DNA from 3 places in the Shewanella sp. WXL01 genome. Region 2 is predicted to be linked to each of the others. Evidence: predicted binding sites of a transcription regulator. Region 2 holds the regulator's gene; each other region holds the start of a gene.
The links. The regulator ArgR, encoded in region 2, controls arginine synthesis, uptake and breakdown. The targets are predictions, from matches to a motif close to ANTGAATANNTATTCANT.
Positions count from the first base shown of each region.

Region 1: the regulator ArgR is predicted to act here: its motif matches at 7,149-7,166, upstream of gltB (glutamate synthase large subunit).
Region 3: the regulator ArgR is predicted to act here: its motif matches at 3,505-3,522, upstream of argC (N-acetyl-gamma-glutamyl-phosphate reductase).

Region 1 is NZ_JAAIKQ010000003.1:324,607-335,547, reverse strand. It holds gene ptsP (phosphoenolpyruvate--protein phosphotransferase) at 1-447, opposite strand, end outside; gene rppH (RNA pyrophosphohydrolase) at 656-1,177, opposite strand; gene mutH (DNA mismatch repair endonuclease MutH) at 1,936-2,604, shown strand; gene G3R49_RS10210 (adenylate/guanylate cyclase domain-containing protein) at 2,772-3,854, shown strand; gene oxyR (hydrogen peroxide-inducible genes transcriptional activator OxyR) at 3,962-4,873, opposite strand; gene G3R49_RS10200 (Hpt domain-containing protein) at 5,185-5,550, opposite strand; gene G3R49_RS10195 (TIGR01212 family radical SAM protein) at 5,776-6,702, opposite strand; gene gltB (glutamate synthase large subunit) at 7,219-10,941, shown strand, end outside.
Region 2 is NZ_JAAIKQ010000004.1:196,213-207,153, reverse strand. It holds gene G3R49_RS12400 (GNAT family N-acetyltransferase) at 1-582, opposite strand, end outside; gene G3R49_RS12395 (hypothetical protein) at 640-864, opposite strand; gene G3R49_RS12390 (META domain-containing protein) at 1,009-1,440, shown strand; gene G3R49_RS12385 (dicarboxylate/amino acid:cation symporter) at 1,566-2,840, opposite strand; gene argR (transcriptional regulator ArgR) at 3,130-3,600, shown strand; gene G3R49_RS12375 (AraC family transcriptional regulator) at 3,693-4,685, opposite strand; gene G3R49_RS12370 (SDR family oxidoreductase) at 4,715-5,512, opposite strand; gene G3R49_RS12365 (Dyp-type peroxidase) at 5,759-6,697, opposite strand; gene G3R49_RS12360 (ABC transporter ATP-binding protein) at 6,849-7,883, opposite strand; gene G3R49_RS12355 (iron ABC transporter permease) at 7,884-9,515, opposite strand; gene G3R49_RS12350 (Fe(3+) ABC transporter substrate-binding protein) at 9,602-10,609, opposite strand.
Region 3 is NZ_JAAIKQ010000008.1:8,577-19,517, reverse strand. It holds gene ppc (phosphoenolpyruvate carboxylase) at 1-2,196, opposite strand, end outside; gene argE (acetylornithine deacetylase) at 2,344-3,495, opposite strand; gene argC (N-acetyl-gamma-glutamyl-phosphate reductase) at 3,741-4,721, shown strand; gene argB (acetylglutamate kinase) at 4,731-5,510, shown strand; gene G3R49_RS15570 (ornithine carbamoyltransferase) at 5,522-6,427, shown strand; gene G3R49_RS15565 (argininosuccinate synthase) at 6,510-7,733, shown strand; gene argH (argininosuccinate lyase) at 7,847-9,214, shown strand; gene G3R49_RS15555 (chromophore lyase CpcT/CpeT) at 9,371-10,012, opposite strand; gene ccmE (cytochrome c maturation protein CcmE) at 10,206-10,703, opposite strand; gene ccmD (heme exporter protein CcmD) at 10,700-10,900, opposite strand; gene G3R49_RS15540 (heme ABC transporter permease) at 10,900-10,941, opposite strand, start outside.

The sequences.
Region 1 (10,941 bases), on a different contig from region 2:
GGCAAGCTGAGCGGCTAGCGTCATCAAAAAAGCTTCTTCACCCTCATCAAACTGCCTTGCTTGAGGTTGCTGCACCACAATGACGCCAACGACCACTTTTTGATAGATGATCGGAGCCGCTAAAAAAGCACGGTATTCATCTTCTTTGGCACCTGGGAATAATTTAAAACGAGGGTGAGTGCGTGCGTCAGCAAGGTTAACTAATTCTTCGCGCTGGGCTGCAAGACCAACTAACCCCTGAGTAACTGGCATCGCGACTTTGCCAATCGCATCAGGACTTAATCCATCTGTTGCCGATAACACCAGTTGTTGTTGCTCGAGAATATACACTGAGCAACATTGAGTTTGCATGGCGAGTTTAGTTTGCGTAACTAAGGAGGCTAAGGCATGCCCAAAGTCGCTAGCAGTAGCTACGGCTTGTGTGATATCCCTTAGCGTTTTAATCACTGTTTCACTCCTTATGAAATCAGCCTAGTTGTTGGCCTAAACTCAAACGGCGATGTTCTAACTTAAGCAGGCACCAAAGCTAGAGCGAATAGGATGGCGAGCTAAAACTATTGAACTGGTATTGCAGCTCTAAGTTACTGGCTAGGAATAGTAAATACTGAAAAGTAGAAACGCATCATCACTACTATAGCTATGTGAGTAAACTCCCCTAACCTCTACCGTGGCGCCCCCTTTTACGGTACGACTCTTTGCTCTGCAGCGACAACGTCGTCGATGCAAACTCCTTCATTACCTTTCTATATACATCACGTTTAAAAGACACGACTTGCCTAACAGGATACCAATAACTCACCCAGCGCCAGTCATCAAACTCAGGATGGCCGGAAGAATCAAGGTTAATCGCACTATCGTGACTTTTTAATTGTAGTAAATACCATTTCTGTTTTTGGCCAATGCACACAGGTTTGCTGTCATGACGCACCAAGCGCTTTGGCAGGCGGTAACGCAGCCATGAACGGGACGTAGTCAGAATTTTTACATGTTCTGGCTTTAGACCAACCTCTTCATATAACTCGCGGTACATCGCTTGCTCAGGCGTCTCACCATCGTCAACGCCGCCTTGCGGAAACTGCCATGAATGTTGACCGAAACGTCTAGCCCACATGACTTGACCAAACTTATTACAGATAATGATGCCCACATTGGCGCGAAAACCGTCGCTGTCAATCACATGGACTCCGAAATCATAAATCTTGTTAATACGTCTGATTGTTTCACAAAGCTCCTGTATCAGCAAATGGGGTTTAGCGCCATCTCTTTGGATAACCCTACGTCATTTACACTTTTATCAACAGATAAAGGTAATCAGTTTTATAGCTATCCACAATTTCTGTGGATATCTCTGTTCGAAACTCATTTATATCTGTGATTTTTTGCAAAAGATTAAAATATTACATATTAAAAACAGCTAACCAAAATACATAAACACAAACTAAATCAGCGGCTTAACTAGAACCCCAAATAGATGACACCAACACCAACTTAAAGTGTATAAAAAAACACCACAAAAATTTATCAACATCGATTGTTATAACATCAGCTAAAGTTATTCACATAACGCAAGATAAAAATAGCAAAAAAACTGAAAAAAAAGCGTGAAAATGCCGTTGACGTCGACAACATGATCCTTTATAGCGTGTATTTTATTGGAGTTATCCCAACATTCTGTGGATAACTATGTTGGAAAGCGGCGGGAAAAGGTTAATTAACGGCTAACTCAAATAGCGAGCGAGACTACCATTTCGACAAAAGTCTAAATAAAACAGTGTGATAATAAATGTCCATGAGTAACTAATATCCTCAATGACTCGCTATGATGATATTTTGAGCGCTACTGATAAATCTCAGTAACACCACTTGCGAACCAAGAAAAATTACTGGAAGCTATCACTGGTAACCTCCCATTATTTGTCAACTAGAGTCACACCAATGCCAAGTTCTAGCCCTACATCAATTAGTGAACTCATGGCGCGTGCCAACCATATGGCTGGTATTCGCCTAGCCGATATTGCAGGCGAACATGGTATTCCAGTGCCTGAAAATCTCAAGCGCGAAAAAGGCTGGGTTGGACAACTCATCGAAACCGAGCTTGGCGCCCTAGCTGGCTCAAAACCCGAACCAGATTTTGCCCATCTTGGTGTGGAGTTAAAAACCATCCCAATTGATAATCAAGGCAAGCCAATGGAAACCACCTATATTACTGTTGCGCCACTAACCGACATTGGCGGTCTCAGGTGGGAGCAAAGTGTGGTTTATCATAAACTGCGCCATGTACTTTGGATCCCAGTGCAAGGAGAACGCCATATTCCAGTGGGAGAACGCCGTGTGGGCAACCCGGTTTTATGGCAGCCTAGCGAGCTTGAATTAGCTCAGCTTCGCCAGGATTGGGAAGAGATAATGGAGCTTATTGCTCTTGGTAAGGTCGATACCATCACTGCTAAACATGGCGAAGTGCTGCAACTAAGGCCTAAAGCAGCTAATAGCCGTGTGTTAACTGAAAGCATCGGCCGCAACGGAGAAATTAAACTTTCTAACCCACGTGGCTTCTATTTAAAAATTGCATTCACTCAACAGATTTTGCGACGCGCATTTACATAAGTCCTTAGACTGAATCAGAACAAGAAAATAATTCTACGGTTTTATCGACATAGGTTGGAATTTATCGACCCGAATTGATCTAGGTCACAATATTTACTAACACTCTGTGCAGATTTTCTATAAACTACTGGCTTTGATTTTTCAGCCAAAAGTACCGAATACCCCTAGTGAGAGCACGTCGACAAACAAAAAAATTACTCTTTGCCATTCTGGCATGGTTTGTCGCCATGGCTGCGTTTGTATTTTTCCGTTATGCCCAATCACCTGAACTGCCGCAATGGGCTATTGGCGCTGCAGATCTTGCCACCCTTGCTGTGTTTATGGGCTTTGTATTTGGTAGCCTGCATTGGATGTCGAATGTCATTGCCGACATCAGTGCCATTAGTCGCCTGCCCTATATCTTCTCGGTAATTTTCAAAGGTTTATTCCTGTTGCTAGGGGCGATGACGCTGGCTTATGTCACCCAATTCCTCAATATGTGGGCTATTGAAAACCACATGGTGACGCTAAGGCAAATGCTCACAGCGCACATTCTATATACTCCAGCGTTTCAATCACTCATTCTATATTTAGTTGCCGTACGTGTTGGCCTGGCTTTTATTGAGCAAATGGGGCTTTTAGTAGGCCCACGAGTGCTACTTAACATTGGTATGGGCAAGTATCACCAACCAAGGTACGAGCAACGCCTGTTTCTATTTATCGACATGGCATCTTCTACCGCCCATGCAGAAAAGCTCGGTGACTATCGCTTTAGTCGCTTGATTCAAGATAGCTTTAGCATGCTTGCTGACACAGTAACTAACAACGAAGCTGAAATTTACCGTTATATGGGTGATGCAGTGCTAATTCATTGGCCGCTAAAAGAAGGCGTGAAAAATGATCGCTGCATGAACATTTACTATGAGTTTTGTCAGCAACTTAACTGGCAACGCAGTTACTTTGAAGAGCAATATGGATTTGTGCCTAAGTTTAAAGCCGCAGCACATTGTGGCCAGGTCGTAGCAGCCGTAGTTGGTGTACACAAACAAGAGATTAGCTTCTTTAGCGATGTACTCAATACCTTAGCAAGACTGCAAGACCAGTGTACGCCGCTAGGTCAGCGCATGCTTATTTCTGGTAGCTTACAACAGCGTCTAGACTTGACTGACAGCCAGTATGTTCTGGATAACTTAGGTCTTGTTACCCTAAAGGGCAAACAACACCCCACTGAAGTTTTTGGCGTTGCCCCTAAACGCTCTGCCAGTAATTAGCGCCAAACAAATCGTCCCAAACACCTATATCCTACATAACAAAACGGCGTACATATTCATATGTACGCCGTTTAAGTATCTATTCCACTTGTGTTCAATTGCTATATTTATTCAGCTTGTTGCAACAACTTCTCTCTAATCGCTAGACCTAAGGTTCTAAAGGTTTTAATGCGACTGGTAGTTTGACGCCAAACCAAACCAATATCACGATACGGAGACTCACCTGGCGGCAACATGATATTCAAATCAGTGTCGTGCAATATCCCTGCATCGATAGCCATTTGCGGTAAAAAAGTAGTGCCTAACTTGCTATTCACCATTTGTACCAAGGTATGCAGACTCGTGGCGGCAAACGGATTAATCTTAGCGCTGTTACCTAGCTGGCAAGCAGTTATTGCGTGGCCCGTTATACAGTGCTCAGCCTGCAGCAGAAAAATACTTTCATCAGGCATTTCTTGGTAATTAATTGGCTGCGCCATGTCTAATGACAAATCTTGGTGGATCACCATTTTGAAAGGATCAATACCCACCTTCATACTGTGGAAGCCGCTAGTGTCCACAGGCAAAGCCAAAATAAGTAAATCGAGCTCACCCTTACCTAGCGCATCAAGCAATCGCTCTGTGGTGTCTTCTTTTAGTAGCAAGCTCAACTCAGGGTAATCCTGATGACACATCTTAACCACTCGGCTTAGTAAGAATGGTGCAATAGTCGGGATACAACCTAAGCGAATTTCACCAGTCATCGGCTCACCCTGATTCTTCACTAGCTCAACCAGATCATCAACATTGGTCAGAATATTACGCGCTCGCTCAACTACTTCTTCACCCGTTGCAGTGAACATAAATGACTTATGGTCGCGCTCAATTAACTGATGTCCAAGCTGCTCCTCGAGGTTTTGAATACCACTAGAAAGCGTTGATTGACTAACAAAACACTTCTTAGCCGCGCGGTTAAAGTTCTGCTCTTGATGCAAGTTAACCAAGTAAAATAGGTTTTTTAAGCTAGGTAGATTTTTCATAAAACCGATTGCTAAATTAAGATTTAATGAAGATAGTGAATTATCAACGCAGTTTTCACAAGTTAAGATGCGGTTATTGTGACCGGGATAAACAAATATCGCAGAGCATAGTACACGTAGAATCTAGATATGTGTGTTGGTTATTGACGCAATAGCTAGATAGGGGACTTAAGCTACTCGAGAGAGGGAATGAACAGCAGTGAATCGACTGGAAGTCACAAGCCGATAAAACAAAAACGCACAAGACGAATCAGTCGCTTGTGCGTTTTAGCTAGAAACTTTTTACAGTCTAAACTTTCTTTCGATCGTGATTATGACTTAGCTTCTAAGAATAACTTTAGTTGTTGTAAATCAGCTTCTGCATGCTCTACAACCTCAGCTAGCCAAGCTTGGTTTTCTGTTTCCCAGCTCGCTTCTTCACCATGCTGCAGCTTTTGTGCAAGCTGTTGAATACGCTTAAGACCAACTGAACCAGCGGCACCTTTGAACTTGTGAGCTTCTGCACAAAGAGTATCTTTGTCACTAGCTTCGCTAGCTTTAACTAAGCTACCAACATACTCAGGCATAAGTTGCTCAAATAACACTACACTTTTAAGTAATGTTGCTGCACCAATTGCGCTGATATATTGCTCAAGTGTGTTGAGATCTAATACTGTCTCTAGTTCTGTCGTGGCCATTAAGGGCACCTCTAATTACAAGTGTAAGACATTGAAGTTAGGAATATCATACTCAGTAAAAGCGCCCATGCAAGAATAGCGACCGCTAGGCAGAGATATTAGCCAATACCCGCACAAAACTTTAACATTTTAGCAAGATTAATATTACCACCGCTCAAAAAAGATACGATTTAGTCGACTTTTGCACATTTAGTAACATTTAACCATAACTATTTGTTGGTAGTTTTAACGTTCAAATAAGGCACTGCCTTGACCACCAAATTCGCGTAGTTGATCGACAATGGCAACTAAGCCCTCCCACCTAAACGCACACCAATCTGGCGCCAACAACATTGGCTTTTTAGCATAAGCAGTGACTCGGTGAAAAATCACATCGCTTGGAGTATGACGAATAAGTTTAGCAACGTTTGTTGCATAATCTTGTTTTGAGATAGTATCGAGTGAACCATAGCGCCATTGTTTGGCCATAGTACTACCTTCGACTATATGTAGCGGGTGTACCTTCAGTCCTTCAACGCCGACCTTGAGCACATAGTTAAGACTATTCATATAATCTGCTTCAGATTCACCGGGTAGCCCCAAGATCAAATGAGTACAAACTTTTAGCCCTCGTTGATGAGCTCGTTCAACTGTATCTTGATACTGTGCAATACTATGACCACGATTAATGCGCTTCAACGTTTGCTCATTGGCAGTTTGTAGTCCAAGTTCCAGCCACACATCGATACCACGGTGTTGATACTCAACCAACAGGTCTAACACTTCATCTGGCACACAGTCTGGGCGCGTACCTATGTGCAAGCCAACGACGTTCTCATCAGCAAGCGCCTGATCATACTTATTTTTGAGTACTTCATACTCATCATAAGTGCTGGTGTAAGCCTGAAAATAAGCAATATACTTAGATTTTGACTGACGTGCACTGGGCAACAGGTTCTGCTTACCTTGGTGCAATTGCACCTCAATGCTTTGGCCTTTGCCTTGTTGCTCGTTGAACGAAGAAACATTGCAAAAAGTGCAGCCACCTTTACCTAAAGTGCCGTCGCGATTGGGGCAAGTAAATGCAGCGTCAATAGTGAGCTTTTTAATGCGTCCACCATAACGGCGTTTGCACTCTGCCCCAAACGTGTTGACGTAATCATCTAAGCCCATTGCTACTGCCTTTCATTAAAAAAGGCGCAATTTTAGGGAAAACTTAAACAGGAAACTTGGCGCTAAATCAAAAAACATGCTTTTTTTGCCCATATCGCAGGCAATCTAGCTAATTAACTGTCAATGTTTTAAACAAAACTGTCCTACAAACTCAATCAAAGTGAATAATTATACAAATAAACCCAATTAATCCCACAAAACTGTACTTGAAATAAAATTCAATATTTCTATATCAAAAACAATACATATGAAAATTTCAAACTAGGTCACACAATCGACAAAAACCAAACCAAAACACTATATATCAACAACATAAACCAACAAGCCAACTCTTTACGTCAACGTAAACTTGACCGATATTTTCAAAAAATCAGTAATTAACTTTCATAAACTGCAGTTTTTTTGGTTTGACCTTTATTCATTCTCGGTTTAATTTGGATGGTTCGGGTGCATATATATGGAATATTCTAATTTTAACCCCGATGTCGTGTATCTATATAGCTTTAGGGGGGTTGTATGAGCCTATATCATCCCAGTTTCGAAAGAGACAATTGTGGGTTTGGTCTGATTGCACAAATGGATGGTGAAGCCAGTCACCGAATTGTACGTACTGCGATTCATGGTCTTGATCGCATGAAACACCGTGGTGGTATTGCCGCCGACGGACGTACAGGTGATGGCTGTGGTTTGCTAATGCAAATGCCTAGAGAGTTTTTCAAAGCTGTTGCAGCAGAAAACGATTGGCACCTTAGCCGTAACTTTGCGGTGGGAATGTTGTTTTTAAGCCAAGATCAGCAAAAAGCTGACGAAGCCAAATTTATTCTAGAAAAAGAACTACAACGAGAAACCTTAGGTGTTGCAGGCTGGCGTAAAGTGCCTGTTAACCAAGAGGTACTAGGTGAGATTGGTCGCGAAAGTCTGCCGCAAATCTATCAAGTATTAATTAATGCACCTGTTGGCTGGCGTGAAAAAGATCTTGAGCGCCGCTTATATATGGCGCGCCGTCGCCTTGAACAACAAATTCAGTCAGAGCAAGACTGCTATGTCGCCAGCCTGTCTGGTCAGGTTATCGTTTACAAAGGTCTATTAATGCCTGCGGACCTACCGCATTTCTATCAAGACCTTGCTGACCTGCGCCTAAAAAGTGCGATTTGTTTATTCCATCAGCGCTTCTCTACTAACACTTCACCTAAGTGGCCGCTTGCACAGCCATTTAGATACCTTGCCCACAATGGTGAAATTAATACCATTACCGGTAACCGCCAATGGGCACGAGCGAGGGCTTATAAGTTTAGCTCGCCGCTACTACCTGATTTACAGCAAGCAGCGCCGTTTGTGAACGAAACCGGCTCAGACTCATCGTCGCTCGATAACATGCTAGAAATGCTGCTATCGGGCGGTATGGATCTATACCGCGCCATGCGTTTGCTTATTCCACCAGCGTGGCAGTCAAATCCAGAAATGGATGACGAGCTAAAAGCGTTTTACGACTTCAACTCTATGCACATGGAGCCTTGGGATGGCCCTGCGGGTATTGTAATGACCAATGGCCGTCATGCTGCTTGTGCGGTTGACCGTAATGGTTTGCGTCCGTCTCGCTATGTGATCACCAAAGACAGAATTATCACCCTAGCCTCAGAAGTGGGGATTTGGGACTACGCGGCAGATGAAGTTGTTGAGAAAGGCCGAGTTGGCCCTGGTGAGCTATTGGTTCTCGATACCCTTAATGGCAAGCTTTATCAATCATTTGAAATCGATAATGACTTAAAACGCCGTCATCCATACAAAGAGTGGATGGCGAAGAATAGCCAAACCCTCATTCCTGCTGACAAAGTTGATCAAGCAAAGCTGGGTGCGAGCGTGTTTGACAAAGACACCCTACTGCAATACCAAAAACAATTTGGTTATAGCCGCGAAGAACTTGAACAAGTCATTTGGGTATTGGCAAACAAAGGCGAAGAAGCCACTGGCTCTATGGGTGATGACACGCCGATGGCAGTGCTGTCGAAAAAGTCACGCTCGCTTTATGACTACTTCCGTCAAAAGTTCGCTCAGGTGACTAACCCTCCGATTGACCCGTTACGTGAAAAGCACGTAATGAGTCTGGCAACCTGTGTCGGCCGTGAGCAAAACCTGTTCTGCGAAACCACAGGTAACGCCTACAGGGTGATGTTTGACTCACCTATTTTACTGTTTAGCGACTTTAATCAATTGTTGGGGCTAGATAGTAATTACTACCGCGCCAATACGGTCGACTTAAATTACGATGCCAGCGAAAGCTTGGAGCAAGCTATCGAGCGTATTACTGACGAGTCTGAGCGCTTAGCTCGCAGTGGCACAACCTTGTTGGTGCTATCTGATCGCGCCGTCGGTAAAAATGTACAGGTTATTCCTGCGGCGATGGCAGTGGGCGCGGTACAAACTCGCCTAGTTGATAAAAGTCTGCGCTGTGACACCAACATCATTGTTGAAACCGCATCAGCACGCGACCCGCATCACTTTGCCGTGCTGCTTGGCTTTGGCGCAACTGCGATTTACCCATATCTGGTCTACGAGTCAATCTCGGCAATGGCTAAGCTTAACCAGGTAGATGACACAGCAGCACTAATGCTTAACTTCCGCTCAGGCACTGAAAAAGGCCTACGCAAAATCATGTCGAAAATGGGCATTAGTACCGTTGGCTCTTACCGCTGCTCGCAGCAATTTGAAGCCGTGGGTCTGTCAAAAGAGGTGGTTGAGCTATGTTTTAAAGGTGTTGTGAGTCGTATTGAAGGCGTGAGCTTTGAGCACATTGCTAGCGACCAAAAAGTGCTACACAAGAGCGCCTATCGCAAGCATGTACCCCTGCCTCAAGGTGGTTTACTGAAATACGTTGAAGGCGGTGAATACCACTGTTTCAACCCAGACGTCGTTAATACACTGCAAGCTTCACTCAATACTCGCGACTTTGCTAAATATCAAAAGTTTGCCGAGTTAGTTGATGACCGCCCAGTTGCCACCTTACGCGACCTTATCGGTATTAACGGCAATCAAAGCAGCATTGATGAAGCTCAGGTAGAAGATGCTAGCAACTTATATGGCCGCTTTGACAGCGCCGCCATGAGTATTGGTGCACTTAGCCCAGAAGCCCATGAAGCTTTAGCAGTAGCCATGAATCGTTTAGGCGGGCGCTCAAATTCGGGTGAAGGCGGTGAAGATCCAAGCCGCTTCAACTCAGAGCGAAATTCTGCGATTAAGCAAATCGCATCAGGCCGCTTTGGTGTGACGGCGCATTATCTGGTTAACGCTGAAGTGCTACAAATTAAAGTTGCCCAAGGCGCAAAACCGGGTGAAGGCGGTCAGCTACCAGGTCACAAGGTGAGTGTTGAAATTGCCGGTCTACGTCACTCTCGCCCGGGCGTGACCTTGATTTCACCGCCGCCGCACCATGATATTTACTCGATTGAAGATTTAGCTCAGCTAATTTTCGATTTAAAACAAATTAACCCAACAGCGCTGGTATCGGTCAAACTGGTATCTGAGCCAGGCATTGGCACCATTGCTACAGGTGTGGCAAAAGCCTATGCCGATATGATCACAGTCTCTGGCTATGATGGCGGTACAGGCGCAAGCCCAATCACCTCAGTTAAGTATGCCGGCTCACCATGGGAGCTTGGCCTTGCCGAAGTGCATCAAGCGTTAGTTGAAAACGGCCTGCGCCATAAAATTCGTTTGCAAGTTGATGGTGGGCTAAAGACAGGTACAGACGTCATTAAAGCCGCGCTACTTGGCGCAGAAAGCTTTGGTTTTGGTACTGTGCCTATGATCGCATTAGGTTGTAAATACCTGCGTATTTGTCACTTGAATAACTGTGCGACTGGTGTGGCAACGCAAGATCAAATTCTTCGCGACAATCACTACCACGGCTTACCTGACAAAGTGGTTACCTACTTTGAATTCGTTGCCAAAGAAGTGCGTCAGTGGATGGCGAAACTAGGCGTAAGCGAGTTTGATAAACTGGTTGGCCGCAGCGATTGGCTGCAAGCTTTAGATGGTCAAACCGAAAAACAACAAGGTTTAGACCTAGCGCCAATCCTGTATCAGCCACAAGTACCACAAGGCACTGATATTACCTGGAAAGAGACTAACCCACCGTCTGATCCTGGCGCATTAAACCAAACCTTAGTGACCGATTGTGAAGCCGCTGTATTGAATGGTGAGCCTTACGCAAATCAGTATGCAATTAACAATACCGACCGC
Region 2 (10,941 bases):
TCGTGCCAATAGATAATAGTCGCTTTGTTGGTAACTGATGAAGTCAATCACCTGCATATTGGCTTTGTTGGTATGCGCGGCAAATGAGCGCTCATTGTCTTCAGCAATATAAGCCACAAGATAATCATAATTTGCCGTAAGCTGCAGGCATAAATACTCCACCAGCTTTTGAAACACACCAGCTCCACGAACACTCGGCGCAACCCAAATAGGGCCATACTGACATGAATTGTTAGTCGTTAGCGCTCTGCCATCTAGACTAAGTTCAGGTAACTTTGCACTAATGTACTGATAGATGGATGATTGAGAGCGCTTAGTTTGTTTTTCATTGGCGGTATAAAACGACCAATCCGCAGCAATCACATAACCTATGATCTCGCCGCGCAGCTCAGCTATCGCAATCACATGCTCATCAATCAACTTGGTGAGCTGCACTTTAGTTAGCGCTTGTCCCTGCATCATATTGGCAGCCATTGAGCCGGCTTGCGACAGCTCATCATTAAGGTGTTGCTGCTCAAGTTTTAATAGCTGCGCGATATCGGCAGTCTTGGCATTACGATAGTGAATATTGGAATAAGTCATTTAAATTGTATTTGCGGGCTGTTAGCGGTCTTCGTCATTTAAGGAGTCTTGCGCCTCTTAATCCTGCTTTTGTTTATCTTGCGCCTGTTTATCCTGAGCTTGAGCCCACTCAATAAACAGCGCAACCGGAAAAGGCGACATTAATAATAAACCACCACCAATTAAACTAGCGGTAATGAGCATTCCCTGAGTTTGCAAAGACACGTCACTTAGCAACAGCAAACCTGCGCCAACAAGCAGCATAACGATGCCTATGACATGAAGAATCTTAAACACTTTCACTAAAACTCCCCTGAAGATGGCCTATCGCTCCGTTAGCCACCTAAATTAACATAAATTAAGCTGCTAGTTTGTGATGCCTAGTTACACTTTGGTGCAGCAATCGCTAAAATAGCCGCTAACGCGTGACTTTGATGGATTGCCCTTATGATAAAACAATTTTTAGCTGTCAGTGGACTTGTTGTCGCCTTAACAGCGTGCTCAAACCAACCTACTGCAGTTAATGCCGAGCAGCTATTTGAAACCTTGTCTGGACAATGGTCAGTAACAGATATTGCAGGTGAGCCAGTTGCATCCTACAGCAAGCCTAGAATCACATTTGAACAAGACGGCCAATTGTCAGGCAATAATAGCTGCAATCGTTTTAGCGGCAGCTATGAGTATCAACAGACGCAATTAACTCTACAAAGTCTTGGCAGCACCCGTAAAGCTTGTGTTGATGGGCTAGTGAAGCAAGAGCGGATGTTCATGGACTCACTGCCTAAGGTCAGCCAATATCAATTTGCTAAAACCAAACTGTACCTACTTGATGCACAAGGTCAGGTGTTATTTGAGCTAACTAAATCTCAGTCACATTAACTAAGAATTTACTAGATAAAAACAGACACTCCTGCAAAATAATAAAGGCCGTAATATCGATATTACGGCCTTTGTTTTGAATGCAGAAATCAGAGCTTATTATGCTTAACTGCAACTTTCTAGCGTTAGCTTTCCTTGCTTGATGTATCCGCTTGGTATTGTTGCACGTTCAGCTCATTTTCACTGCGAGCAATAATGGTGGTTGCGGTTAAGTCACCACATACATTAACCGTGGTACGCGCCATATCCAAAATGCGGTCGATACCAGCAATAATCGCCACACCCTCCAATGGTAGACCAACAGTGGTTAATACTAGAGTTAGCATCACTAGACCTGCGCCAGGCACACCTGCTGTGCCAATTGAAGCCAAAGTCCCAGTTAGAATAATGGTGACATAATCAACCCAGGTTAGATCAATACCAAAAGCCTGAGCGACAAACAAAGCGGTCACGCCCTGGTACAGAGCTGTGCCATCCATATTGATGGTTGTTCCTAGCGGCAATACGAAACTAGAGATCTTCTTATTTACGCCAAGCTCATTAGCACACTTCATACTAGCTGGCAGCGAGCCTGCCGAGCTTGAGGTGGTGTAAGCCACAACAATGGCATTGCTAATGCCTTTGAAAAAGTGCACTGGGTTGAGCTTACCCAGTAAGACTAATGCAGCGCTGTAAAAACCTACGATATGTAAAACACAGCCAATGTAAACTGCAGCGATAACTTTAATCAGTGGAAGTAACATGTCTAGACCATACTCTCCAGCAACCCAAGCCATTAAACCAAACACACCATATGGCGCTAGCTTCATCACCATGTCAGTTAGCTTGAACATAGCTTCAGCTAGACTTTCGAATACTTTAATCGCTGGCTGACCACGCTCGCCAATCAGCACTAACGCAATACCTAACGCAACCGCAAATACAATCACCTGCAGAATTTGACCACTAGCCAGTGCAGCAACAGGGTTAGTCGGCACTATGTTAATCAAGGTTTCCATCAACGACGGCGCTTGCTTTACGGTTTCATCAACGCCCGATTGCACTAAATCTAGCCCAGCTCCTGGCTGCAAAATATGCCCCACAAGTAAGCCAATTGTCATTGCGAACGCGGTCGTGCCAAGGTAGAACACGAAAGATTTGAAACCAATCCGTCCCATTTTGGCGGTGTCTTGCATGGAGGTCACACCTACAATTAACGAGCAGAACACCAGCGGCACAATAAGCATCTTAATAGTGTTAACAAAGATAGTTCCTATCGGCTTTAGGTAAGTTGCACTTTCTCCAAGCCCGACACCAACAGCAATACCTAGCGTCATACCAATAAGAATTTGCATCCAAAGCGGAACAGCCATCCATCGAGACCAAGCTCGCGAAAACACTGAAGGGGTTTGCGTTGACATATGTCTTTACCTTGATTTGTTAACTTGCAAAAAATGACGGGGGCAAGTCTAGCAAGACATACAAAGGCAAAAGATGATCTACGTCATGTGACGCAGGCTGACTGAGAATTAGTCCACTTTGTAACGCATTTTTGCGACAAAGGTGTACTGCACACGCAAACGCTTGTCACACTTTAGTTAAATCAGTGAATTTTTATTCACCAACAAAGGGGTATTCTTGACTTTGATGCAATTTCTATTCAAAATACAGCGGTTTTTTGAATAACAATCATAAGAAGAAACTAACATTATGCCAGCAACCAAAAATCAGGATGAATTGGTCAGGACCTTTAAAGCGATCCTTAAAGAAGAACGCTTTGGTAGCCAGAGTGAAATTGTTAACGCACTTCAGGCGGAAGGATTCAGCAACATAAACCAATCTAAAGTATCGCGCATGCTAAGTAAGTTTGGCGCTGTACGCACACGTAACGCTAAGCAAGAAATGGTTTACTGCTTACCAGCAGAATTAGGCGTGCCAACGGCCGGTAGCCCGCTTAAAAACCTAGTGCTCGATGTTGACCACAACCAGGCGATGATTGTAGTACGCACCAGCCCAGGTGCAGCGCAGTTAATCGCACGCCTATTAGACTCCATCGGTAAGCCAGAAGGTATTTTGGGGACGATTGCTGGTGACGACACCATCTTCATCTCACCATCAAATATCACCACCATTGATGACACGCTAGAGACGGTTAAATCACTGTTTAACTACAGCGAGTAAGTCTGAACACAATTGAGAAAGCCACCCTACTCTAGTCTAAGTGAGTCTAGCCAAGGTGGCTTTTTAGTTTCTAACGCAGGAAAGAGTATCAACTAATGCCGAGTTCTCGCTGGCGATACTCCACTCCAACCACTGTATGCCCGAATAAATGAGTTCGACTCTTTAAACCCGAGTAAGAACGAAATTTCGATTAACGGCAGGTCTGTTTGCTCCAAATAATAATCGGCTAAGTGTTGGCGTACCTGTTTAAGCACCAACTGATAACTTGAATCCTGCTCGGTTAGTTTTCGCTGCAAAGTGCGCTTGCTCATTGCCAGCTCTGCTGCAACATCATCAATGGCAGATTTCCCTTGAGGCAACAAATCAAGCAAGCAACTAAATACCAGACTAGAAGTTGAGTCCTTTGCGCCGATAGCCTCTAACTGTTCAACTAGCCCTTGCTCGTACATGTGCAACATGGTTTCGTTACTGGTTAAAAACGGCGCCTTAGCATCGCTGGCGCTGAACTTAATCGCGGTTTGCACACCTTGGCGAATACTGCAGCCAAAATAATCTTCGTAAGCCTGCATATCATCCAATTGCTCAGGCACGACTATATCAATTGGTTTAATGTGCTGGCGCGTCGCTAGCCTGGTAAGCTGAGTAAAAAACACCAGCTCAACTAAACTCAGTACCTTAGGCAGCTTACCACTATGGCCATAACAGCGTGTTGATAGCTCTGTATATTGCACTGTTTGCTCTATGTCCAAAATCATCGGCCCTATTAGCGGTTTAAATTGCTTTAGTCGGCTGGCTGCGGCATTGAGATTAGGGCTGCAAATCGCAGCAAAAATTGGTGCATCAAACTGCTCAAAACTCATAACCTCGGCAAACTTGAGTGCAATATCGATATTAGCGACCTCTGCAGCAGCCTCGATCCCAATCCATAATTGAAAGTACTGCTCAGGCGTTAGCTGCACCTTTGACCTTTTAAACAAACCAGCAGGGAGTTGACTGAATGCAAGAATTTGCTCAAGCTCAAGCCCTAAATCGTTAAATAGCACCAACCAATTGCTCGGTATATTAAATTTACTGGCTGTTTTCATTGCAGTTGGCTCCACGGTTAGCTGATATATTAACTCGACTTTTCCATTGCCTGACGCGAAAACTTAAGTACCAGCTTGCGAGGCAGAAGTGGTGTAATCCAGTTAAGCATAAACTTAAGAGATGACTCATTAAAGGCAACTAACTCACCTTGTTGCATGGCTTGATAGCCACATTCAGCCACCGAACGCGGAGTTTTGGCTTTATCAAAAATCTCTACCCCTTCAAGATCGCCAGCTTTAACAAAGCCAGTGGCAACGGCGCCTGGGCACAGTGCTGTAACCGTAATATTGTTTGCTTTAACCTCTTCCGCCAATGCTTGTGAGAAGGAGGTTACATAAGCTTTCGTCGCGTAATACACCGCCTGAAGCGGACCAGGAATAAACGATGCGGTTGAAGACACATTTAAAATTTTACCGTAATTTCGCTCAACCATTCCTTGTAAGTAAAGGTGTGTCAGATTGGTCAATGTGATCATATTTACCTGCATCATAGCTTGCTCTGCACTTAACTCTCGCTGATGAAACAAACCGTGGCCGCCAAAACCAGCATTATTAATAAGCGCATCTACTTGCAAACCTTTTGCCTGTGTTTGCTCAAATAACGCGTTTGCCGAGTCAGGTTCTGATAAGTCGCATGCAATAACCTCAACCTTTACCTGATAGCGCTTCTCTAGCTCGGTTTTAAGTTCAGTTAGCTTGCCTTCGGAGCGGGCCACCAAAATAAGGTCACCTCCCTTTTCAGCATGAATTGTTGCTAACTCGAGACCTATACCGCTTGATGCACCTGTCACCAACGCTGTACCTGCTTTCGATTTTGCTTGTGTCATTTGTTTGCTCTCCATTGTCGTCACCAAGTTGGCATTTGCGCCAATCGATGAGCAAATTTTATGCTATTCATTCACGCCATTTCATATCCAATCACGCCACAGTGCATTCCAATCACGCCAAACTGGTATCTTCAGGCCAAATTACAACTCATGTATCAAGATTTCGCGGCTTCAAGGCAACAAAAAAGCAATGCCTAGGCATTGCTTTATATCTACTTTAAGCGCGGTTAAATAGGGCTTTACACTTTAACCCTGCTCAAACTGCAGTAAAAAATCTAATGATGGCGCGAAAAACGACGAGCCAGTAAGCGCTTTAGTAAAGTTCATTAGGTGGTCAAAGTTACCATGCTCGTCACCGTGCACCATGCTCTTAAGCATCTCTTCAAAATGACTTGGTGTGCGGCAAACTGAGATAAACATCAGTCCTTGTTCTTTTACCGAGCCATAAGGCATGCTTTGACGCAAAATCTCTAACGACTTACCTTCAGCCGACTTCAAGTTCACACGCTTAATGTGACTGGTCAGTGGCTTGTCTTCGCTTGCGTATTCAATATTGTCTTCCTTCGTTCGGCCAACAATGTCTTCTTGCTTGCGAACTGGCAGGCGATTCCACTTACTTAGATTGTGGGCAAACTTTTGTACGTGCACATAGGTGCCTTGTTTGAATGCTTCGTCTTCATCGCCAACTAACGCTACTTCTTGACGGCCGCGACCCTTAGGGTTTTCAGTGCCATCAACAAAGCCTGTCAGGTCGCGGCTGTCCATAAATCTAAAGCCGCGCTCTTCATCAACTAGCTCAACGCTATCTTCTAGCATTTGGTTAATTTCATTGGCAACCAAGTGCAAGATGTCAAAACGGTCACAACGCAGGTGAACAAATAAATCAAACTCAATCGCTGGGGCATCGCGATTATCTTTTTGCATCGATGGAAACGGCTTTAATAATGCAGGGCGACCTTGCGGATAAAAGCTGTCCCAGAAGTTTGCACCAATCGCCACAAAGCCGTTAAAGGCGCTGTCTGAAAATTGATCCGTCAACTCATAAATATATTGAGCTACGCTAGCCAACGATGCACGCAGTTGAGCTTCGGCTCCCTCATTGACGTTAAACATTAAATACACACTGTGCAGGTTACCCTCAGCGCATATTCCAAGTTGTTCACGAGGCATAGTTTGATTATCCATTTTGAGATCTACCACCTTATCTATGTCGGCCTAAGTAACTAAAACTGCAATAATAAAAAATAGGGCTTAACCCAACATGAGAATCTAACTTACCGCTTTTGCTAATACATAGCTATATCTCACACTTTTAACATTAGGACAAACGTCGACTCTAAAATATCACCATGGGCTCAACTTTAGCAGTCAATTGCACTTTTTGTTGCGGTTTTAGGTTCAATTCTGAGCTGCGAACTTCGAATACTTGATCTTCAACTTCAACCCAATATTGGCAAGCCGTGCCAATATAGCGTCTGTCTCGCACCACACCATTACCTTGTTCACTGGCTTCAATTTGTAATTGTTCGGGGCGCAGCAATAATTGCCCTTTACCAAAGCCTAGCTGATTAATATCAATAACTTGGTCTGTGATCATTTCACCTAGCACACTGGATAAACGCTGACCGTTAACTTGCTGAACATTAAGGTAATTACTTGCGCCTAAGAACTCTGCCACATAGCGGCTATTTGGTTGGTGATACAAGTCTTCTGCTAGACCAAACTGGGCGATAGCGCCGTGTTCAAATAGCGCTAGCTTGTCTGCAAATACGAAGGCCTCATCTTTACTGTGGGTGACAAACACAGCACTTACGTTACGCTGCTTAAGGATTTGGCGGATCTCTAACATCATTTCACTGCGCACTTGACTATCGATGTTTGAAAACGGTTCATCTAACAACAACACATCTGGCTCATAAGCTAATGCGCGGGCTATCGATACCCTTTGCTGCTGGCCACCAGAAAGCTCGTGAGGATAACGCTCACCAAGGTCAGTTAACTTCACTAACTCAAGCATTTCATGCAAGCGCTGCTGACGCTGCGCTTTAGACAAGCCATTTACGCCAAAAAGAATATTGTCAGCTACTGTCATGTGTGGGAACAACGCATAGTCCTGAAAAATCATCCCTATGCCACGTTGCTCACTCGGTACAAATATGCCCTCATCGCTTAAGGTAGTGCCATTGATAGCAATGCGCCCTTGGGTAATGGGTTGCAAGCCTGCAATTGCTCTTAGTAGTGTGGTTTTACCACAACCACTTGGCCCAAGTAGTGCGACTATCTCGCCTTTCTTTAGGGTTAGATTGAGCTTTTTTAAGATCAGCTCGCCGTCGTAAGCACTTGAGACATTTTCAATGGTTAACGTAGACATTTAGCTCTTTTGCTCCAGGGAACGATTCAAATAGATAAGCGGAATTAAACCAACCAGCACAATCACAATGGCAGATAGCGCGCCTAGCTCCAGCTGCTCATCAGATACATACTGGAAAACATAGGTAGCTAAGTTTTCAAAGCCGATAGGCCTTAGCAATAGCGCTGCGGGCAACTCCTTCATGCTTTCAATAAACACTAACAGCGCGCCAGCAAAGATACCCTTTTTCAGTAGTGGTAGGTGTACTCGCCACAACAACTGCTTAGGATTTTGTCCCATAGTAATACTGGCCATATCTAATGATGGCGAAATGCGCTTATAACTGTTCTCAATGCTGCCAATGGTTATCGCCATAAAGCGCACACAAAAAGCAAATACCAGGGCGAACACACTGCCGGTAAACAACAAACCAGGGCCTTGTGCGCCAAAGTACTGATATAAATCATTGATTGAAAAGTCGAGTAAAGTAAGCGGTGATAACACGCCAATGGCTAATACAGTGCCGGGAATTGCATAACCTGTGCTACTTAAGCGCGAGGGCAGCGAGTCCATCGAGCGCGGGCTAATACGGCGAATAAACATCAATAGCAACGACAATGCTACACAGATAAAGCTCACAAGCGCAGCGATGTAAAGACTGTTCAAGCTGTACTCGAAAAACTCTGCGCTCCAACTTTGTTCAAAGTAGTCAAACGCGTACTGGCACAAAATGGCGAACGGCCAGATAAAGGCAAACCATAGTAGTAGCGAACAGTACCCGGTCGCTGCAAACTTCTTCCAGCCTGTTAGCAAGTATCTGTCTGCTTCATTAAAGTCTGACTGGCGCTGAAACAGTTTTTGTTTGCGCCTTGCAAAACGCTCAACCCCAACCATCACAAAAATAACCAACAGCATAATTGTCGACAGCTTTGCCGCTGCCGCCAAGCTGCCGTAGCCCAGCCAGGTATCGTAAACAGCCGTGGTTAAGGTCGGCACAGCAAAGTAGCTCACGGTCGCAAAGTCAGCTGCGGTTTCCATGGCGACTAGCGCAACACCGACAGCCAAGGCTGGTCTTGCCATAGGTAAGGCCAAGCGCCAAAAGCTCTTCCATGGGCTGCACCCCATAATACGTGACGCATGCAATAAGCTAGACGACTGCTCCATAAATGCAGTGCGAGCCAATAAGTAAACATAGGGAAACAGCACAAGCGACAACATAATGGCTGCGCCGCCTAAGCTGCGCACTTCTGGAAAGTAATAATCTTGAGGTGTTTGCCATTCAAACACACTACGCAGCGTGCGCTGCACCACGCCAGCATAATCAAACAAGTCAGTATAAACGTAAGCAACGATATAAGCGGGCATCGCCAGTGGCAGTAGCAGCAACCACTGAAATTGTTTTCGTCCGGGAAAATCACAGCGAGCAACAAACCAGGCTGCGGGAATGGCGATAATTAGAGAGCCGAAACCAACCAATAACATCAGCATCAAGCTGTTGTAAATGTAGGTTGGGAGAACCGTATCATAAAGATGAGAAAAGACTTCCTCATCCGGCATTGCTGCCTGCAGTAAAAGTGCAAAAAGCGGCAAAATAATAATTGCCGCTATCGTATAACCAGTAAGCGACCAGCCTCTGGTTAAGCCTAAAATCATATTGTTATCCGTTTTGCTGGCGCACTATAAAACAAAGTGCGCCAGAATAACTGAGTTTTATTAAACCATTTTTAATTAAAGGGCAATTACAGGTCGAATTTCACTTCATCAAGCAACTTGATTGCCGCTTGATGATTCTCAGCTAATTTGTGAATTGGTAGTGCGTCAGCTTTAAACTCGCCCCATGAAGCAACCAGTTTAGAAGGTTTAACGCTTGGGTTAACTGGGTATTCATAGTTCACTTCTGCGTATGCTTGCTGCGCCACATTTGAAGTTAAGAACTCCATTAACTTAATCGCATTATCTTTGTTTTTTGAATGCTTAGCTAACACCATACCAGAAACATTCACGTGTGAACCACGGTTAGCTTGATTAGGGAAGTTTAAGAATACCGATTCAGCCCAGCTTACTTGCTTAGGGTCAGCTAGCATCTTACCTAGGTAGTAGCTGTTGCCGATGGCAATATCACATAGGCCTTCTTTTACCGCTTTAACTTGTGCACGGTCATTACCTTGTGGCTTACGGGCTAGGTTATCTTTCACGCCTTGCAGCCAAGTTTTCGCCTCAGCTTCACCGTGATGAGCAATCATAGAAGCCACAAGTGCAGCATTGTATGGATGTTTACCACTGCGAGTACAAATCTTGCCTTTGTATTTTGGTGCGGCTAAATCTTCATAGTTGATATCAAGCTTACCTAAACGGTCACGTGACGAATAAACATTACGTACGCGTTGAGTTAAGGCATACCAAGTGTTGTCTGGCGCGCGGTATTGTGCAGGAATATTGCCGTTGATCACGTCACTGCTAACGGGTGCAACTAAGTCCTTTTCAACTAGTTCCATTAAGCGTGAGAAATCTGAAGTCAGTACCACATCGGCTGGCGATAATTGACCTTCGCGTTGAATTCGCTCTGCGATGCCTTTTTTAGAGAACACCACATCCACTTTGATACCTGTATCTTGGGTAAACTTTTCTAGGATCGGATCGATTAAGAAGGCTTGACGGTAAGAATAAACGGTTAAAGACTCAGCTGCATTGACCACACCAGCGACACTCGCTAGGCCTAAAATTGCAATGCTTTTTAAAAGCTTCATTATTAATTACTCCCTTAAATACTCGGTATAAGTGGTTAAATTGGTCCAGGATTATCACCTCAAACAGATGGGAATATCCGTTCGTGTTACCGGGCTGTTTCATTAGCAACTAACACTGAAAAACGCCAGTGTTTGCGCAAGTTCAGAAACCAACCTTATTCAGAAAAATCCTAATCAACTTAAACAGTTACTTTAGCAACAGCTTAACCAACTTAAGTAATAATTCAAATTGAAGACCAATTAAAAATGATAACAATTATCAATTCGTGAAGAATAATTGATCCTTGCTTCACTGGCAATAATTAACGGTTAAAAGTTAATAGTATTGATGG
Region 3 (10,941 bases), on a different contig from region 2:
TGGCAGCATCAAACGGTTCTGTGACCAAGCAAAAATCCAAGGGATTGCACGTAGGCTTTCAATACCGCCATCAATTCTGCGTTTAGCTGGGCGACTACCTAACGGCAGTTTGCCGAGTTCAACTTCAGGGGTTGCGCTGCGGAAATAAGGTACGAAGTCTTTTTCGCCGCGTACAATGCCGCGATAAGCATCAACAGATTCAGCGGCAATGCGCTCGATACATTCACGCCAGTGAGCTTTAGGCTCTGGAGGTGGTAGCAATGTCGCTTCCATCACGGCTGAGGTATAAAGCGCCAGTGACTGCACTGCAAGTTTTGGTAAACCAAACTTAAAGCGGATCATCTCGCCTTGCTCTGTTACGCGAATGCGACCATCTACTGAGCCAGGTGGCTGAGATAGAATCGCTTTATGTGCAGGTCCACCGCCGCGACCAATTGAGCCACCACGACCGTGGAATAGCATTAGTTTTACATCTGCTTTTTTACACACTTCTACAAGCTGCTCTTGAGCACGATATTGTGCCCAGGCCGCAGCCATCACACCGGCATCTTTAGCAGAGTCAGAATAACCAATCATGACTTCTTGCATGCCTTTGGTATAGCCGCGATACCAATCAATGTCTAACAGCGCGGTAATACAATCAGCTGCGCCAGTTAGGTCATCTAGGGTTTCAAATAGCGGCACCACGCGCATAGGGTGTTGACAGCCACTTTCTTTTAGAAGTAGCAGCACTGCAAGAACATCAGACGGATTACTTGCCATTGAAATCACATATGAACCTAGTGCATTGGCTGGCTGTTTAGCCACTAGTTTGCAAGTGGCTAGTACTTCGGCCACTTCATCACTTGGTTGCCAAGTTGCTGGAATGAGTGGGCGCTTACCCGTTAGCTCACGCAGTAAAAACGCCTGCTTTTCTGATTCATCCCAATGGTTATAGTCACCCATACCCAAATAGCGTGTAAGCTCTGCGACGACGTCGCTGTGACGCTCAGCATCCTGCCTGATATCTAGGCGCAGCATATGGATGCCAAAGCAGCTTAGGCGGCGCAACATATCAAGTAGTAAGCCATTGGCAATCAAACGCATTCCACAGTCGCACAGGCTGGTGTACAGCATCAATAGCGGCTTGTGTAAGTCATCAAATTGCCAAATGAGTTCACTCGTATCAGCATCTGGGTGATGACCGTCAATACGCTCATTTAAGTAGTCGATGGTCGCTCTTAGTTTGCAGCGCAGCTCGCGCAGCACGTCACGGTATGGCTCCATGCTGTTATGCGTGGCAGCGAGTAACTCGTCATTCGCTTGTTCCATCGACAGATCGCTGATTAAAGTGACGACATCTTTTAGATAGAGTCTTGCAGCTGCGTGACGATTACGCAGTAACACTTCTTCAGTGACTTTAGCGGTGACAAACGGGTTGCCATCGCGGTCGCCGCCCATCCAGCTTGAGAATTTGACTGGGCAGATATCGATTGGCAACTGTTCGCCAATGCGCTGCTCAAGCTGATCACTGAGTTGGCGCAAGAAATCAGGTATTGCGTGCCATAAAGACGATTCAATAGTGCTTAAACCCCAACGAGCCTCATCAACTGGTGTTGGTCGCTCGTGGCGGATTTCGTTGGTGTGCCAGATCTGTGCGATAAGTTGGCGCAAACGCAGGGTTGATTGCTTGCGCTCACGGTCTGTCAGTTGTGGGTTTTCTTGTTCGGTCAAGCAGTCGACTACAGATGAGTATTTTTGAATTAAGGTGCGACGTGAAATTTCGGTTGGGTGAGCTGTCAGTACTAAGTCAATATTAAGCTCGCTTAAGCAGTGCAGTACGTCGTCTTTGTCAAAGTTGGTGTTAAGTACGCGCCCAAGTAACTGCTCCACAGGATCGGGCACACAGACAAGCTCGTCACAGTTTCGGCTAATAGTATGGAACTGCTCGGCTAGGTTTGCTAAGTTGAGGAACTGATTGAATGCTTTAGCAAATGGGACTAACTCTTCGTCGGGAAGTGAGGTTAACAGTGCCAGCATTTGTTCTCTAGCGGCTTCATCACCCTGGCGTGACTGTTTGGCTAAAATACGGATCTGTTCTACTTTTTCTAAAAATGCAGGCCCGAGGTGACTTTGCATGGTCTCACCAAGAATTTGACCTAAGTTACCTACATTTGATCTCAGTGAGGCGTACATATCCGCTGTTTCAGTTGTCATAAAGACTTCCCCAAAAAATAAACCTTCCTTGAACAATAACCATCGCAGCGAATTGGGTCAATAACTAATCAATCTATCTTGAAATAAAATTTCGTTAGATTGTTACAGTTTTAGCAATTGCTCAACAACTGAATTCAATACGCTGGGTTATTGAATACAGGCTTGATAGATGAGTTTTTTAAGTAGCTCAACTGTAGGCTTCATATATTCCAGCCCAATGAACTCATCAGGTTGGTGAGCCTGCTCAATACTACCCGGACCAAGTACCAAAGTCTGGCAACCAAGTTGCTTAATATAGGGCGCTTCGGTGGCATAGTTGACCACTTCTGCTTGCTTACCTGCCACTTGTTCAACAATTTTGGTCCATTCATCATTTAAGCTACCGGCAAAAGGCTCAGAGCCTGGATAAAGTGTGCTGATGCTGACACTGCCAGGATATTGTTTAGAGATGTCCTCAAGATAGTTGATCACCATTTGCTCTAGTTCAATTAAAGGCATACCGGGTAAGGGCCTTAAATCAATGTGTAAGTCACAACAGCCGCAGATTCTATTTGCCGCATCACCGCCATGAATACTGCCAAAGTTCATGGTTGGGTAGGGCACGCTAAAGGCATCTTCGCGATAGTTTTCTGCCAAATGTTGTTTTAGTTTGAGCAATTGCCCAATCACCAAGTGCATAATTTCGATGGAATTGAGCCCTTTAGCCGGATCGGATGAATGACCGCTGCGACCGATGATCTTAATTCCCTGCGCCAAATGACCTTTGTGCATATATACAGGTTTCAAACTGGTCGGCTCGCCGATGATGGCGAAATCAGGTTTGATTTCTGTAGAGTTAGCAAATGCCTTGGCGCCATTCATGGTGGTTTCTTCATCTGCGCTGGCAAAAATAGTCAGTGGTCTTTTGAACTCATTAATAGGTAGGTCTTTCAAGGCTTCAAGCACTAATGCGAAAAAGCCTTTCATATCGCAAGTACCTAAGCCATACCAACGATTATCTCGCTCGGTAAGCGTGAATGGGTCATAGCTCCAACGCCCTTCATCAAACGGAACTGTATCAGTATGCCCCGCGAGTAATAAACCTCCATCACCTTGACCTAAGCGGGCAATCAAATTGTGCTTCTCGCGGGTATTTGCCACCTTAGGGCTAGTACACTCAAACCCTAAGTCATTAAACCAGCTTTGTAGCAAATCTATCACTGGTTTATTGCTGATATCTTCAGCCGATTCTAATGAGCTGATTGATGGGGTAGCGATCAATTCACTAAAGCTTGTTTTAAGATCTGGCAGCTTACTCATGAAATCTCCATAAAATATTTATTCAAAAATATTGCATAAGTATAAAGTTGTGATAGTCTAGCAAACACTTAATAGCACTACCATAACCCCGATAGTAAAAATGAAAACAAACACCAGTACAGTTAGCTACAACAATTTGCGTTTTTATCTGATTTCGCCTTTCCGTCGACGATAAGTAGTCACCTTGGGCGAAAGCCTATTGCTCCATTGTTCACTTTTAACATGACACTTATAAGAAAAGATCTATGAAAAATATCGCAATTATTGGTGCTAGCGGTTATACCGGTGCCCAAATTACTCAGTTGATCAACGCTGATGCTAACCTTGATATTCAGGGTATCTACGTCTCAGAAGCAAGCCTTGATAAATACAAGCCGCTTAGCGAGCTTTATCCTTCTTATCAAGATATTAGTCTAAAACTGCAGCCACTTACCCAGCAGGCAAAACAGCATATTATTGCAACGGCCGATGCTGTGGTACTCGCGACCGATCATGCAGTGAGTCTCGCTTTGGCTGCCGAGTTTCATGCGCAAAAGCTCGCCGTGTTCGACCTAAGCGGTGCTTATCGTTTTGAAGATGCAGCGCAATACCCTAAGTGGTATGGCTTCGAGCATACGCAGCCGCAACTGCTTGCACAGGCGGTATATGGACTTGCCGAATGGAATAAAGAACAAATTACCCAATCGTCTATGGTTGCAGTGCCAGGCTGCTATCCAACCGCATCGCTGCTGGCACTAAAACCGTTAACCGATTTATTTGCCGGCAGTTTACCGGTTATCAATGCCGTTAGTGGAGTAACAGGAGCTGGGCGTAAGGCGCAGCTACATACGAGTTTTTGTGAAGTTAGCCTGACACCTTACGGCGTGCTTGGGCACAGGCATCAACCTGAAATCGCCACCCAACTGGGTCATGAGGTGATTTTCACCCCGCATCTTGGCAACTTCAAACGTGGTATTTTAGCCACTATTACTGTTCAGCTAAAAGCGGACACCACAGCTGAGCAAATTGCTAAAGCATTTAGTGTTTATGACGATGAGCCGTTAGTTCGTGTAAAGCAAAACCTTTTCCCGAAAGTTGATGATGTGGTGCATACCACTCAGTGTCATATCGGTTGGAAATATGATGCCAACAACCATCATATTGTGATTGCTAGCGCGATTGACAACCTCATGAAAGGTGCTGCGAGCCAAGGACTGCAGTGCATTAAAATTCACTTTGGGCTTTAAGGTAATCACATGAATCAATCCAATACATTAGTGATTAAAGTCGGCGGCGCTTTATTGCAGCAACCGCAAGCCATGGCAAATTTGATGGCCGCTTTGAAGTCGATGATTGCCGCGGGGCAACATGTGGTGTTAGTCCACGGTGGCGGTTGCCTTGTTGATGAGCAGTTACAGGCTAATGGTAAGCAAACAGTAAAGTTAAATGGTTTACGAGTTACCCCTGAAGATCAAATCGACATTGTTGTAGGAGCATTGGCGGGTACTAGCAATAAATTGTTGCAAGGCGCAGCAATTAAAGCGGGTGTGACTGCAGTAGGAATGAGCTTAACTGACGGTCAAAGCGTTTCAGCCAAGATTAAAGCTAAGGAGCTAGGCTTAGTGGGCGAAGTTGTGCCAGGTAATCCAGCATATCTACAGTTTATGTTGTCGCAAGGCTGGCTGCCTGTATGCAGCTCGATAGCCATTGATCAGCATGGCAATCGCCTAAACGTCAATGCCGACCAAGCTGCAGCCGCAATTGCACAATTACTGGATGCCACCTTGGTATTGTTGTCAGACGTACCGGGCGTGCTCGATGCGTCACGCTCATTAATCCCATTTTTAAACCAACAACAAATTAGCCAACTTGTGTCAGATGGTGTGATCGAGAAGGGAATGAAGGTAAAAGTTGAGGCGGCATTAGACGTGGCTCAGCAATCTGGCATTGCCGTTAACATCGCATCATGGAAAGACACCCAAGCACTAATTGGTTTTGCTAATGGCGTTAGCCTTGGCACTCAGATCCAACCCTAGGAGATACCAAAATGAATCATCTTCTTTCGATTAAAGACTTAACTCAAAGCCAATTGCTACAACTGTTGGCGCTGGCAAAGCAAATTAAGGCGAATCCTCAAGGTTATGCACAAGCATTAGCAGGCAAAAGCGTTGTCATGCTATTTGAAAAGCCGTCTTTGCGAACTCGAGTAAGTTTCGATATCGGCATTAATAAGCTAGGTGGTCACGCGCTTTATCTTGATCAGCAAAATGGTGCGTTAGGTAAGCGCGAGCCGGTATCAGACTTTGCTAGCAATATTTCATGTTGGGCTGATGCAATTGTGGCGCGCACCTTTGCTCACTCAACTATCGAGCAGTTGGCTGAGCATGGCACTGTACCAGTGATCAATGCGCTGTCAGATATGTATCACCCATGCCAAGGGCTTGCTGATTTCCTCAGTTTGTCAGAAATGTTTGATGACTTAAGCAAGGTGAAGCTTGCTTACATAGGTGATGGCAACAATGTGACCCATTCACTGATGTATGGCGCGGCATTACTCGGTGTGCAAATGACAGTTGTTTGCCCTAAAGGGCATTTCCCTGATGGTCAGGTTGTGTGTGAAGCGCAGCAAATCGCTGCCGAGCACGGCGGTAAGTTAGTACTAACATCAGATATTAATGAGCTTGGCGAGCAGGATGCGATTTACACCGATACCTGGATTTCGATGGGCGATAGTACCCCAATGGCTGAAATTGAAGCTAAGTTTAAGCCATATCAAGTGACTGAAGAGTTAATGCAAGGTGCAGGTGCCAACTACTTTATGCATTGCTTACCGGCCTACCGTGAGGTTGAGGCGACTGCCGCTGTGGTTGATGGCGAAGGTTCACTGATATTACGTCAAGCGGAAAACCGCATGCACGCGCAAAACGCGGTATTGGTGACCTTACTCGGGTAACACTCAGCGTAAATTAGTTAACCCGTAAATTAGATTGAAACAAATTACATACGTTAAAAAGATTAAAGTTAGGAACAGCAACATGGCAATTAAGCAACACGATAATGATGTGAAAAAGGTAGTACTTGCTTACTCTGGTGGCCTTGATACCTCAGCGATTATTCCCTGGTTAAAAGAAACCTATAACAACTGTGAGATCGTCGCCTTTTGCGCAGATGTGGGTCAAGGTGATGAAGAGTTAGAAGGTTTGCATGAAAAGGCAATCGCTTCAGGTGCTTCTGAATGCTATATCGTCGATTTAAAAGAAGAGTTAGTCGCTGATTATATTTACCCGACCATTGCCACTGGCGCCATTTACGAGGGTACTTATTTATTGGGTACCTCAATGGCAAGACCAATTATCGCCAAGGCTCAGGTCGAGGTTGCGCGTAAAGTCGGCGCAGATGCCGTATGTCATGGCTGTACTGGTAAGGGCAACGATCAGGTGCGTTTTGAAGGCTGTTTTGCGGCATTAGCGCCTGATTTAAGAGTTATCGCTCCATGGCGCGAATGGTCGATGGTTAGCCGTGAAGACCTGCTTGATTACTTAGCTGAGCGCAACATTGCGACTACGGCTTCTGCAACTAAGATTTATAGCCGTGATGCTAACGCTTGGCATATTTCCCATGAAGGCGGCGAGTTAGAAGATCCATGGAATGAGCCAACGAAAGAAGTATGGACCATGACGGTAGCGCCTGAAGATGCGCCTAATGAGCCTGAATATGTATCGCTGACGTTAGAGCAGGGCAAAGTGACCCAGGTAAATGGTGAGAGCCTAACGCCTTATGGAGCATTAATGGCACTTAACGAGATTGCCGGTAGGCATGGCGTCGGGCGTATTGATATTACCGAAAACCGTTTAGTGGGTATGAAGTCTCGTGGTTGCTACGAAACGCCGGGTGGCACTGTGATGTTTGCCGCGCTCAGAGCAATTGAAGAGTTGGTGCTAGATAAAACCAGCCGCGAATGGCGTGAACAAGTTGGCGCGCAAATGGCGCATCTAGTGTATGACGGTCGCTGGTTTACACCTTTGTGTGAGTCATTACTTGGGGCGTCTAAGCCGTTAGCAGATTTAATTAACGGTGAAGTGGTATTAAAGCTTTATAAAGGTCAAGCAAGCGCGGTGAAGAAGCGCTCGCCAAACAGTTTATATTCAGAAGAGTTTGCCACTTTTGGTGAAGATGAGGTTTATAACCAAAAAGATGCAGAAGGCTTTATCCGTCTCTACTCATTGGCCAGCCGAATTCGTGCATTAAACACCAAATAACCCTTAACGCATTATTTGCAAGAACGGGGCTACTTATGAGCCCCGTTTGTTTTTAGTTACCAGAGTTTAGCTACAAGAAGTATAGCAACCAGATTACTTAAGAGGACAACACAATGGCATTATGGGGTGGCAGATTCCAAGGTGAAAGCAGTGCTTTGTTTAAGCAATTCAACGACTCATTACCGATTGATTACCGCTTGTTCGAGCATGATGTCGTTGGTTCGATTGCTTGGGCTGATGCTATTGCCAGCGTGGGCATTATTACCGAGCAAGAATGTGCTGATTTAAAACAAGCACTAAATGAGCTGCTTCAAGAGTTTGCTGATAAACCAGAGCAAATAGCAAGCCATGGTGCAGAGGATATTCATAGCTATGTTGAGCAACAGCTAATTGCCAAGGTTGGTGATTTAGGCAAAAAACTGCACACAGGTCGTTCACGTAACGATCAAGTCGCTACTGACTTGAAGCTATGGTGTAAAGCTCAGGGTGAATCGCTACTGGCTAAGTTGGGGACTTTACACGCAGAGCTATTGGCACTTGCCGAGCGTGAAGTTGACGCTGTAATGCCTGGGTATACCCATTTACAACGGGCGCAACCTGTTACCTTCGGCCATTGGTGCTTGGCTTATGTCGAGATGTTTGAGCGGGATATTAGCCGCTTACAAGATGCACTAAAACGTGCGGATACTTGCCCGCTAGGTAGTGGCGCACTTGCTGGCACGGCTTACAGTATGGACCGTTATGCAATTGCTGCAGCACTGAACTTTAGCGGCCCAACACTCAATAGTCTAGATACGGTGTCAGACAGAGATCATGTTGTCGAGCTATGCAGCAGCGCATCGATCAGCATGATGCATCTAAGCCGTATGGCAGAAGACTTAATCTTCTTTAACTCAGGTGAAGCTAACTTTATTTCGCTAGCTGATAATGTCACGTCTGGCTCATCACTAATGCCACAAAAGAAAAACCCCGATGCATTAGAGTTGGTGCGTGGTAAAACGGGTCGGGTTTATGGCGCGCTGGTGGGCATTTTAACTACCATGAAAGCATTGCCGCTTGCTTACAACAAAGATATGCAAGAAGACAAAGAGGGCTTGTTTGATGTGGTAGACACCTGGTCTATTTGTTTAGATATGACTGCACTTGTGTTGTCGGGCTTATCAGTTAACCGTCCGCAAGCATTGCAAGCGGCGCAGCAAGGTTATGCTAATGCAACTGAGCTAGCTGATTATTTGGTGGCTAAAGGCATGCCATTTAGGGAAGCCCACCATGTTGTCGGTGAGGTTGTTGTATTTGCTATCAACCAGCAAAAGGCGATTGAGCAACTTTCGGTTGCTGAGTTGAAGCAGTTTGCAGAGCTAATTGATGATGATGTGTATCAAGACCTGACAATTGAAGAGTGTTTAGCTAAGCGTGACGTATTAGGCGGCACAGCTGTCAATCAGGTCAAAGCCGCGATAGCAACAAAGCTCGGTCAGTAAGAGCGCTCAACGCAGATAACTCCCTATTATAGGGGCATCTGTTTCAGGTGCATCTGTACATCATTAAATGCAAAAGCCATAGCAACCTGCGTTGCTATGGCTTTTTTGTATCTTGCTAAGAGCTATGATGATTGCTTGTGATTGTTATGGCTAGAGCTACTGCTTAATAAAGTCGTAACCTGCTTTCACCGCGCCCCAAACCTGCTCTCCACTGGCATCAAAGCCGCGATCCCAGCTCATAATGCTATCTGCGGTAACTGTTACTTCAGAGGTGGCATAGCTTGCACCGCGCAGTTTACTTTTACATTCGTCAGCTTTGGTTGAGCCAATGTACGCTGCGCTGTCTGCTGACCAGGTTAGGTAAACAGTACACCCTTGCTTTTCAGTCAAATCTTTAGGGCTTAATTTACCTAGTGGATTGGTGTCTAGGTAATCGCCGGCATAGTCTTTTGGGTTGGCAAAGGTGTATACCTTGCTGGCAAATTCTGTTTCTGAAATAGCGCTTATCTCATATACCCGCTGACGATACGGCTCTTTTAAGTGAGTGGCAGCCGCTTGCTCAACATACAGCCAGGTTGATTTTTCTGATGGCCAAATCTGCACCATATTCAAATGGATATTAAAGAAGTCTTTGTCATCAATTGACTGTTGTTCACTGGTAAAATGGCCTTGCATCCAGCCAAGTAGTCGAGCTTGGTTTTCTTGAGTGAGATCAGCTGCATTAGCTTGTGATACAGAGGTGATTAGCGCGCAATTAGCAATACCGATTGCCATCACTGTTTTTGAAAAAAGTGTCACAGGAACTCCCTTCCAATTGTTTAAATTGCAGCCAACGGTAAACAAATTTGAGGCTATAGGCAAGGGTGCGTAGCAAAACTGACACGTAATCATTGATTTAAAGAGGATTTGGCTAGGAAGCACAGTCAGTGGTAACAATTTACAAAAAAGCCAGTCGTGATGACTGGCTTTGTAGATTGAAACTCATATGAGTTTAGTAAGACTTTTTCTCACCTTGCTGCTCACTGTAGTCAAGCTTGTTATGGCCTTGACCCATAGCTTCAGCTACTTCTGGTGGCATATAGTTTTCGTCATGCTTCGCCAGTACTTCGGTTGCTTCTACTTTACCTGGCTCGATTAAGATACCCTGGGCAACAATACCTTGTCCTTCACGGAACAGATCTGGTAGTAGGTCATCGAAAGTCACCATGATAGCGCCGCCAAATGAGTCATGAATTTCGAACTCAACGTGCAGGCTGTCAGGATCACGAACTAGTGTACCTACTGTTACCATACCACCTACGCGGATACGTTGACCGATTTCAGGTTTAACACCCGTGTCTTGCTTACCGTTAACAATTTCATACGGTGTGAAGAATAGGTTTAGATTTGAGTTTAGAGCATATAGCAATAACGATGCGACAACGGCAACACCACCAATTAAAGATAAGGCTAGTGCGAGTCGCTTTTTACGTCTTGGATTTAGGTTCACTGTTTGTTACCTCTTGATTCTTTAAGTCTGGCTTCACGAGCGATTTTGGTCGCGATTTCTGAAAGCACAGCACGTTTTCTGCGTGCGCTGGCAACAATCAAAATTGCCAAGCTAGAGAAGGTGACACCGTATGCAAGCCAGACATAAAAGCCGTAGCCGCCCATATTGAAAAAGTCGCTGATAGAGTCAAACTGGATCATTTGGCTACCTCTTGTGTTGCTAGCGCGCGAACCCACGG